DNA from 3 places in the Kribbella sp. VKM Ac-2566 genome. Region 3 is predicted to be linked to each of the others. Evidence: riboswitches for the same ligand, from Rfam matches in the RefSeq annotation. Region 3 holds a riboswitch; each other region holds the start of a gene.
What was found. Region 3 has a riboswitch for ZMP and ZTP ahead of EV647_RS35780 (5-aminoimidazole-4-carboxamide ribonucleotide transformylase). Riboswitches for the same ligand answer to the same signal wherever they lie in the genome.
Positions count from the first base shown of each region.

Region 1: linked by a shared signal. The riboswitch ahead of EV647_RS19320 (bifunctional 5,10-methylenetetrahydrofolate dehydrogenase/5,10-methenyltetrahydrofolate cyclohydrolase) and the one ahead of EV647_RS35780 (5-aminoimidazole-4-carboxamide ribonucleotide transformylase) in region 3 are both predicted to bind ZMP and ZTP.
Region 2: linked by a shared signal. The riboswitch ahead of EV647_RS32165 (glycine hydroxymethyltransferase) and the one ahead of EV647_RS35780 (5-aminoimidazole-4-carboxamide ribonucleotide transformylase) in region 3 are both predicted to bind ZMP and ZTP.

Region 1 is NZ_SODT01000010.1:197,791-201,053, forward strand. It holds gene EV647_RS19310 (prephenate dehydrogenase) at 1-590, opposite strand, end outside; gene aroH (chorismate mutase) at 598-966, opposite strand; gene EV647_RS19320 (bifunctional 5,10-methylenetetrahydrofolate dehydrogenase/5,10-methenyltetrahydrofolate cyclohydrolase) at 997-1,857, opposite strand; ZMP/ZTP riboswitch at 1,878-1,962, opposite strand; gene EV647_RS19325 (nitroreductase family deazaflavin-dependent oxidoreductase) at 2,008-2,427, opposite strand; gene EV647_RS19330 (NUDIX hydrolase) at 2,455-3,069, opposite strand; gene prcA (proteasome subunit alpha) at 3,066-3,263, opposite strand, start outside.
Region 2 is NZ_SODT01000013.1:301,472-304,734, forward strand. It holds gene EV647_RS32160 (DHA2 family efflux MFS transporter permease subunit) at 1-309, shown strand, start outside; gene EV647_RS32165 (glycine hydroxymethyltransferase) at 364-1,812, opposite strand; ZMP/ZTP riboswitch at 1,841-1,923, opposite strand; gene EV647_RS32170 (acyl-CoA dehydrogenase family protein) at 1,921-3,263, opposite strand, start outside.
Region 3 is NZ_SODT01000014.1:394,906-398,168, reverse strand. It holds gene ilvD (dihydroxy-acid dehydratase) at 1-433, opposite strand, end outside; gene EV647_RS35785 (trans-aconitate 2-methyltransferase) at 479-1,198, shown strand; ZMP/ZTP riboswitch at 1,201-1,295, shown strand; gene EV647_RS35780 (5-aminoimidazole-4-carboxamide ribonucleotide transformylase) at 1,314-2,192, shown strand; gene EV647_RS35775 (AAA family ATPase) at 2,182-2,721, opposite strand; gene EV647_RS35770 (ubiquitin-like small modifier protein 1) at 2,786-3,067, opposite strand; gene EV647_RS35765 (exo-alpha-sialidase) at 3,077-3,263, opposite strand, start outside.

The sequences.
Region 1 (3,263 bases), on a different contig from region 3:
GGCGCGTCCGCCAGCGTGCCCGCGGCGAGCGCCGACATCAGGTGCGGGAGGTGCGAGACCCGGGCGACGCCGAGGTCGTGGTCCTCGACCGACAGCTCCACCGTCCGGGCACCACAGGCCTCGGCGAGCCGGCGTACGAGATCGATCGCTTCCGGAGCGCTCGTCGCGTGCGGGGTGATCGCCCAGGTGGCTCCGTCGAACAGGTCGGCGCGTGCGGCCAGCGGGCCGTTGCGCTCGGAGCCTGCCATCGGGTGACTACCGACGTACCGGCTGACGTCACCGGTCAGCCGGCGCGCATCGGTCAGCGGCTTGGACTTCACACTGGCCGCGTCCGTGACGATGGCCTGAGTCGCCTCCAGTTGCTCGGCGACGACGGCGCCGACGTGGTCCGGCGGTACGGCGACCACGACCAGCTGCGGCTCGATCTCGACCAGCCGCGAGCCGGCGCCGATCCGCTCGGCCATCAGCGCGTTGTCCGGGTTCCCGTCGACGAGCTCCACGACCACACCGAGCCGTGCCAGCGCGAGACCGATCGACGTACCGATCAATCCGGTGCCGACAATGCGAACCGGCCCGCGCAACTCACTCACTGTGCCCTCACTGGGCGCCGGTCAGGTCCGGGCGGAGCGCGACTGCTCCGTGCAGGTAGACGTGCTGGATCTTGTCCCGGGACCGCGGCGTCTCGGTGTGCACCATCAGCCGCACCACCCGCGGCAGCGCATGCGGCACCGGGATCTCCTGCATGCACATCAGCGGTACGTCGGTCAGCCCGATCTGCCGGCCCGCGACGGCGGGAAACTCCGAACGCAGGTCCGACGTGACGGTGAACAGGATGCTGATCAGGTCCTCGTTCTCCAGATCGTTCGCCTCCAGGACCGCCTTCACCAGCTCCGCGGACCGCTCGAGCAGGTGCTCGCGCTCGTCCACGTCCAGCTGGGTGGCACCCCGGATCGCCCGTACCGCCACGTCCGCCTCCTTAGATCTTGTCCCCCAACCCTAGGCCAGAGTAGTCAAAGAGTGGACAGCCGTCTCAGCGGCGTCGACCGTCTGCTCCAGCAGCAGCGCGATCGTCATCGGCCCGACCCCGCCCGGTACCGGCGTGATCAGCCGGGCCACCTCGGTCGCCTCCGCGAAGTGCACGTCGCCGACGTTGCCCTCCTTGTACCCGGCGTCGACCACGACCGCGCCCGGCTTCAGCCAGTCGCCGCGGACGAAGTTCGCCTTGCCGACCGCGGCGATCACCACATCCGCGGTCCGGACCAGCTCGGGCAGGTCCCGGGTCCGGGAGTGCGCGTACGTGACGGTGGCGTTCGATGCCAGCAGCAACATGCCGGCCGGCTTACCGAGGATCGGGCTGCGGCCGATCACCACGGCGTGCGCCCCTTCGAGCGGTACGTCGTACGCCGCCAGCAGCCGCATGATCCCGCCGGGGGTGGCCGAGCGGAAACCCGGATCCCCGAACGCCATCGCCGCGAACGACCGCATCGTCACGCCGTCGACGTCCTTCGCCGGGTCGATCGCCTCGAACGCGGACCGCTCGTCGATCTGCGCCGGCACGGGGTGCTGCAGCAGGATCCCGTGCACGGCCGGGTCCTCGGAGAGCTTGGTGATCTCCGCGACCAGCTCCGCGGTGGAAGTCTCGGCCGGCAGTACGACGCTCAGCGACGCGATCCCGGCCTTCTTCGAGCGGTTCTGCTTCATCCGCACGTACGTCGCCGACGCCGGGTCGTCACCGACCAGCACGGTCGCCAGACACGGCTGCACGCCGTACCTCTCCTGCAGGACCCGTGCTCGTTCGGCCGCCTTGGCGACCATGTCGGCGGCGAGGTCGGTCCCGATCATCAGTTCTGCGCTCATCGGCGCACTCCTCTGCGTCAGAAGTGTGCCCAGGCGCGCGGCGAAGCCGGATGGCAGACCGTTCCCCGGTGGTCGTCCACCTCAGCGCCAGTCGCGGTCCGCTGTCAGGATACCGGCCCGCTCGCCGCGCCGATCAGCTCGCCTGGATTCCTACGCGCGCTTGAGCTCGAGCACGGGGATGGTGCGAATGCCGGCCGTACTGCGCTCGTAGTCGGCGAAGCCGGGATACCGCCGGGCCTGCTCGGCGTAGATCCGGTCGCGCTCGGCGCCGGTCACTTCCTTGACGATCACCTCGTACGTCTCGGTCCCACGCTCGATCGTGGCCTTGCCGGCTGCGGTGAGGTTGCGGTACCAATCGGGGTTGGTGGGGGCGCCGCCTTTGCTCGCGAAGACGTAGATCAGGTCCGGGTGGCTGTCGTCGGCGAGGTACATCGTCGGAGCGACGTACTCCTGCCCGCTCCGACGGCCGTAGTGGTGCAGCAGGACCATCGGTGCGCCCTCGAACTGCCCACCGACTTTGCCCTCGTTGTCCCGGAACTCGGTGATGATGTTGGCGTTCCAGTCGCTCATATCGATTCCTCCACAGATTGCTGGTTGCTAGAGCAAACCTGCGTGGTCCAACGCGAGATAGGCGGCGTCGATTCCCGTCATCGCACCGGGTGTGCGCAACTCCGCACGGAACGCGTCCAGGGACAGCTCGACCGGGACACAGTCCTCGGTCTCGTCCAGTTGCTGTTTCCCGTCGGGGCGGCAGCCGCGGGCAATCGCGACGTACTTGCGGTACGTCGACGAGGCCGCCGACCACTGCCAGCCGACGACTTCGAGCGACTCGCAGACGTAGCCGGTCTCCTCCTCGAGCTCCCGGACACCTGCCACCGCGGGGTCTTCGCCGGGCTCGACGTACCCACCTGGCAGATTCGTGACGACGCGGTCCGGTCCGGCCCGGAACATCCGCACCGTGACGATCCGGCCCTCAGGCGTCAACGGCAGCACGGTCACGCCGGACGTGATCCCGGCGTCGGACTTCGGGCCGAGCACGTCCCAGTCGACCTCGCGCCCGTCGGGCATCCGGTACCGGCGCAGGTTCACGCTCAGGAACCGGTGGAACCCCGTCTCCTCCCCCAGCAGCTCCCAAGGTGCCGGGTCGGCCGGACGAGACAGCTCAGCCGCCACCTTGTCGGTAGCGGCTGAGTTCTCGATCTGGTCCGTCACAGCGGACGGTCGTCGTCCGAGTCTTCCGGCGGCGCTACCGGTGCGTCGTCCGCCGGCGGTGCGACTGGAGTGTCACCCGTAGACGACTCACTGGAGTCACTCGCGTCCGAACCCGGGTCCGACTCCGATTTCGCGTCCACCGCCGGGCTGGACTCGCTCAGGATGCCGGCCAAAGACTCCTCGGAGATGCGCTT
Region 2 (3,263 bases), on a different contig from region 3:
GGCGTCGCCGTACTCGGCACCGTGCTGAACTCGGTCTACCGGAGCAACGTCGACACCGCCGGGTTGCCCGCGCAGGCAGCCGACGCGGTGGAGAAGAGCCTGGCCAGCGGGCTCGCGGTCGCCGAGAAGGCTGGTTCGCCGGAACTGCTGGACAATGTCCGGGACGCGTTCGTCAACAGTCTCAACACCACGATGTGGGTCTCGGCCTGCATCGCCGCCGCCGGCGCGATCCTCGCCGCGGTCCTGATGCCCGCGAGAGCCGAGAAGCCCTCGCAGGATGCCCTGATGGGAGTAAAGCAGGACGCCTGACCAGACGAAGCAGCGCCCGCTCCCCGACACGAGGAGCGGGCGCCGCGACGTGCGTCAGCTGAGCTCGAGACCCGGGTACAGCGGGAACTTGTCGAGCATCTCGGCCGAAGCGGCCTTGGTCTTGTCGGCGACACCATCGGCCAGCACGTACTTCGCCTTGGACGGGGCGCCCGCCGCGGTCGTGGTCGGCGTGGTCGAGGACAGGACGTCGACGATCAGCTCCGCGACCAGGTCGAACTCGTCGCCGCCGAAGCCGCGCGTGGTGAGTGCCGGCGTACCGATCCGGACACCCGACGTGTACCAGGCGCCGTTCGGGTCCCGCGGTACGGCGTTCCGGTTCGTGACGATGCCCGCGTCGAGCAGCGCCGACTCGGCCTGCCGGCCGGTGATGCCGTACGACGAGACGTCCAGCAGCACCAGATGGTTCTCGGTGCCGTCCGTCACCAGCTTCACGCCACGCTTCATCAGGCCCTCGGCCAGCGTGACCGCGTTGTCGGCGACGGCCTGCGCGTACTCCTGGAACGACGGCTGCCGCGCCTCGGCGAGTGCGACTGCCTTCGCGGCCATCGTCTGGCTGAGCGGACCGCCCAGCACCATCGGGCACCCGCGGTCGACGGCGTCGGCGTACTCCGGCTGGCAGAGCACCATGCCGCCGCGCGGGCCGCGCAGCGACTTGTGGGTCGTGGTCGTGGTGACGTGCGCGTGCGGGACCGGGTCGAAGTCGCCGGTGAAGACCTTGCCCGCGACCAGGCCGGCGAAGTGCGCCATGTCGACCATCAGGGTGGCGCCGACCTCGTCGGCGATCTCACGCATCCTGGCGAAGTTGATCTTGCGCGGGTACGCCGAGTAGCCGGCGATCAGGATCAGCGGCTTGAACTCGCGCGCCTGCTCGGCAACGAGGTCGTAGTCGAGCAGGCCGGTCTCCGGGTCGGTGCCGTAGGAGTGCTGGTTGAACATCTTCCCGGAGATGTTCGGCCGGAAGCCGTGCGTCAGGTGACCACCGGCGTCCAGTGACATGCCGAGCATCTTCTGGTCCCCGAGCGCCTTGCGGAGCTTGGTCCAGTCCTCGTCGGTCAGGTCGTTGACGTGCTTCGCGCCCGCCTCGGCCAGTGCCGGGGACTCGATCCGCTGCGCCAGGATCGCCCAGAACGCGACCAGGTTCGCGTCGATACCGGAGTGCGGCTGGACGTAGGCGTGGGGCGCGTTGAACAGGGCCTTGGCGTGGTCCGCGGCCGCCTGCTCGACGGTGTCGACGTTCTGGCAGCCGGCGTAGAAGCGGTGCCCGATGGTGCCCTCGGCGTACTTGTCCGACAGCCAGTTGCCCATCGTGAGCAGGGTGGCGGGGGAGGCGTAGTTCTCGCTCGCGATCAGCTTCAGCGAGGACCGCTGGTCGGCGAGTTCGGCCTTGATCGCGTCGGCGATGGTGGGTTCCACCGCGGCGATCACCTGCAGCGCGTTGTTGTACGCGGCCGACGCGGCGGCGGCGTCGAAGGACTGAGTCATCGTTGTCTCTCCTGCGGTTGCAGTGGGTCGAAGGCACCCAGGCGCACGGTGCCGACGGGTTTCGCTCCCCGGTGGTTCTCCACCTTCAGCGCGCCAGTCGCGACTCGCTCACCCTATCGTGCGTTCGACAATGCCAGCGAACGGTGTGGTCCGTGGCAGCGTCCCGAACACACCGCCCCAGTCGTTGGCCAGCCGGGACACCACGAACGCGTCCGCGACCTCCGGCGTCGAGTGCCGGATCAGCAACGAAGCCTGGAGACACAGGGCCATTCGCGCGGCCAGTCTGCGAGCACCGGCCTCGGCGTTCTCGATGTCAGCAAGCGCTTGCAGTACGTCCTTGACCGCCGCATCGAGCCGCGCATCGGCACCCTGCACCGAGCCGACCTCGAGCAGCCACGCCTCGAGCGACTCCGGCCGGCGGAGCGCACGCAGTACGTCGAGCGCGTTGACGTTGCCCGATCCTTCCCAGATCGAGTTCAGCGGCGACTCCCGGTAGAGCAGCGGCAGCCCGGACTCCTCGACGTACCCGTTGCCGCCGAGGCACTCCAGCGCCTCCGCGACCATGAACGGCGTCCGCTTGCACACCCAGAACTTCGCGAGCGGCAGCCCGATCCGCCGGAATGCTGCTTCCTTCGGGTCTGAGGAATCCACTGCGGCAGCCAGGCGCATGGCGAGCGCGGTGGCTGCCTCGCTCTCCAGCGCGAGATCGGCGAGCACGTTCTGCATCGCGGGCTTGTCGGCGAGCAGGCCGCCGAAGGCCGACCGGTGCTGCGTGTGCCAGCTCGCCTCGACGAGTGCGCGCCGCTGGAGCGCGGCCGAGCCGAGCACGCAGTCCAGCCGGGTCGCCGCGACCATCTCGATGATGGTCCGTACGCCGGCGCCCTCGTCCCCGAGGCGGTACCCGATCGTGCCGTGGAACTCGACCTCGCTGGAGGCGTTCGAGCGGTTGCCGAGCTTGTCCTTCAGCCGCTGCAGGGCGAACGGGTTCCGGTTGCCGTCGGCAAGGACCCGCGGTACGACGAAGCAGCTCAGCCCGTCCGGCGCCTGCGCGAGGACCAGGAAAACGTCCACCTGCGGGGCCGAGCAGAACCACTTGTGCCCGTTCAGCTGGTACACGTCGCCGGCGGGCGTCGCCGTCGTGAGGTTCGCCCGTACGTCGGAACCGCCCTGCTTCTCGGTCATCCCCATCCCGGCCAGGACGCCGTTCTTCGACGCGGCCGGCAGCCGGCGTACGTCGTACTGCGTGGAGGCGAGCTGCGGGACCCACTCCTTCGCGAGTTGCGCGTCCGCCTTGAGCGCGGGCACGGCGGCGTACGTCATCGAGATCGGGCAGCCGTGGCCAGGCTCGACCTGCGACCACAGGTAGAACCCGGCCGCGCGGGTCAGGTGCGGTGAAGGGCGCTCGCTCGTCCACGGCGCCGCTTGCAGCCCGAATCCGACGGCCTGCTCCA
Region 3 (3,263 bases):
GGAACACCGACGCCAGATCGAGCCGGGCCGCGGCCATCAGCATGCCCGGCAGCGACTTGTCGCAGCCGGCCAGCAGGACCGAACCGTCCAGCCGCTCGGCCTCCATCACGGTCTCGACCGAGTCCGCGATGATCTCGCGGCTGACGAGCGAGTAGTGCATGCCGACGTGGCCCATCGAGATGCCGTCGGACACGCTGATCGTGCCGAACTCGAGCGGGTATCCAGCGGCCGCGTGCACGCCGTCCTTGACCGCCTTGGCGAGCCGGTCCAGCGACAGGTTGCACGGGGTGATCTCGTTCCAGCTCGACGCGACGCCGATCTGTGGCTTGACCCAGTCGTCGTCCCCCATCCCGACCGCGCGCAGCATGCCTCTGCTGGCGGTCGCTTCCAATCCGTCGGTGACTGTCCGGCTGCGGGGCTTCACATCGACCATGCCGCCCACCCTATTCCTGGGTCGCCGCCCAGTAAGGTGCGGTGGGTGATCGATGACCCGTACGGCGACCAGCAGTTGGTGGAGCTCTACGACCTGGACAACCCGGCCGGGGAGGATCACGACTATTACCGCGCTTTGGCCGAGGGCACTGCGAAGGTCCTGGACTTCGGTTGTGGAACCGGTCTGCTCACCCGCTCGCTGGTCGCGCCCGGGCGCGTGGTGATCGGCGTCGATCCGAGTCCCACCATGCTCGGGTACGCGCGGCGGCAGCCCGGCGCCGACGCCGTCACCTGGATCGACGGCGACCACCTGGTGGTGGAGCCGACCGGCGATGTGGATCTCGCGGTCAGCAGCGGCAACACGATGATGCACGTCGCGGAGCACGCAGCCGCGGTCGCTGCGCTGGCGGCCGCGCTGCGTCCCGGTGGCGTGCTCGCCTTCGAGTCGCGCAATCCGGCGGCACGGGCGTGGGAGCAGTGGACGAGCGAAGCGACGTACGGCGAACGGGACACGGTGGCCGGGCACCTGAAGGAGTGGCTCGAGCTGATCGAGATCGCGAACGGGCGCGTGACCTTCGACGCGCACAACGTCTTCGAGGACGGGCGCGACGCGGTCTACCGGAACGTTCTGTACTTCCGTTCTGCCGACGAGATCACGGCTGATCTGCGCGCGGCGGGCTTCTCGGACGTCGTGATCGAAGGCGGTTGGCACGGAGAACCGTTGACCGAGGCATCACGTCTGCTGGTGGTGCGCGCGACGAAGTAGGCTGGGCGCACCGCGACTGGCGAGGGTGGAGTACCACCGGGGAGCGGGTGTGTTCGTACAGTGTTCGTACAGGGCGTCGTCCGCCTGGGCGCCTCCGATCCGATCGGAGGTCCTGATGCGTTTGCGGTACGGCATGAATCCTCATCAAGCGGCGAGCCTCGACTCTGCGCCGTTCACGGTGGTCGCGGGTGAGCCGTCGTACATCAATGTTCTCGATGCGCTGACCGGATGGCAGTTGGTGCGGGAGGCTGCTGAGCGGTTCGGCGTACCGGCTGCGGCGTCGTACAAGCATGTGTCACCGGCGGGTGCCGCGCTCGGCGAGACGGTGGCGGCCGCGTACACCCGTGCGCGGGACGCTGATCCGAAGTCGTCGTACGGCGACTTCGTGGCGGTCTCGCATCCGGTGGATCTCGAGTTGGCCATGCTGCTGAAGCGGGTGGTGTCGGACGGGATCATCGCCCCCGGGTACGACGAGGGCGTGGTGGAAATCCTCGCCGCGAAGAAGCGCGGGACCTACCTGGTGCTGGAGGTCGACCCGGAGTTCGAGCCGCCGGCCGAGGAGGTGCGTGAGCTCTACGGAGTGCGGCTGACGCAGGAGCGTGATGCGCTGCCGGTGCCCCGCGACCTCCCGGACGACGTGGTGCTGGGGATGATCGTCGCCCGCTACACCCAGTCGAACACGGTCGTGATGGTGAAGGACGGGATGACCATCGGCATCGGCGCCGGGCAGCAGTCGCGGGTGGACTGTACGAGGCTCGCCGGTGAGAAGGCCGCACTCTGGTGGGCCCGCCGTTCGGCCGATCCGCTCACCGGTGTCTCGATGGTCTCCGACGGTGCGCTGCCGTTCACCGACAACGTCGTGGAGGCCCAGCGGTACGGCGTTTCGCACATTGCCGAACCGGGCGGTTCGATCCGCTCGCCCGAGGTGGCGGCCGCCTGCGCGGCAGCCCGGATCACGTGGTCGGAAACCGGGATCCGCCTGTTCAGGCACTGAGCAGATAGTTACCTGAGGCAACGGCTCCGCGGACCTCGGCCGCCGTCTGCTCCGCATCGAGCCGACTGGTGTCGATCGCGTGCGGCTCGAGGGCGCCGAGGTCCGCGAACGCACCGTGCAGACCGGTGAGCGCGTCGGCGTCCGTCAGCTCGGGGTGGGGCCGGTCTTGCCCGCGCCGCAACGTCGTACCGAGGTCTGGACGCAGTACGACGTACGACATCGTCCACTCCCCCGCCTTGGCGGCCTCGCGGAACGGGGCGAGGAACCAGGGCCCGATGATGCCGTCGACGACCACGTCGTACCCACCGCGCGCGTACACGCTCACCGTCGCGACGATCGCCTCGACGACCACCTCGTTCTGGCGGTGCGCTCCTGGCAGGTACGGCGCGATGAAGCCGGTGCGGATGCCGCGGTAGAACTCGTCGGTCGTCAGGTGCATCGTCGGCTGCGGCGCGCCGGTCGCGACCATCCGGGCCACGGTCGTCTTACCGGAGCCCGACGGGCCGGTCAGCAGGAGGACGTTGCTCATGCCGCCCGACGCTAACCAAGCCCGCCGCCGAACGGCAGTCTTTTGTTTTCGCCGGCGCGGGACGTCAGCCGCCGGCGACGCTCGGGAGGATGAGGAGCTCGTCGCCGTCGGTGAGCTTGGTCTCGAGCCCCGAGAGGTCGCGGATGTTGTCGTTGCCGAGGTAGATGTTCACGTGCCGGCGGACCGCGCCTTGCTCGTCGGTGAGGCGGCGGCGGAGCGCCGGGTGGTCGGCTTCGAGCGCCGCGAAGACCGAGGCGACGGTCGGCGAACCGTCCACCTCGACCTCCACGCGTTCGGCGCCGCCCGCGAACGGGCGCAGCACCGTGGGTAGGCAGACCGCGATCATCCGACCCCCTTATCCCAGCACCGCTGCTCGCACGGTGAGGACATCCGGCAGGTGGCGCGCGACCTCGGTCCAGCTGTCGCCGGCGTCGGCGCTCGCGTAGACGCAACCGTCCCGCGTGCCGACGTACACACCGGCAGGGTCGGCGGTGTCGACGGTCATCGCGTCCCGCAGCACCGGGGCGTAGGACACGTCCGGC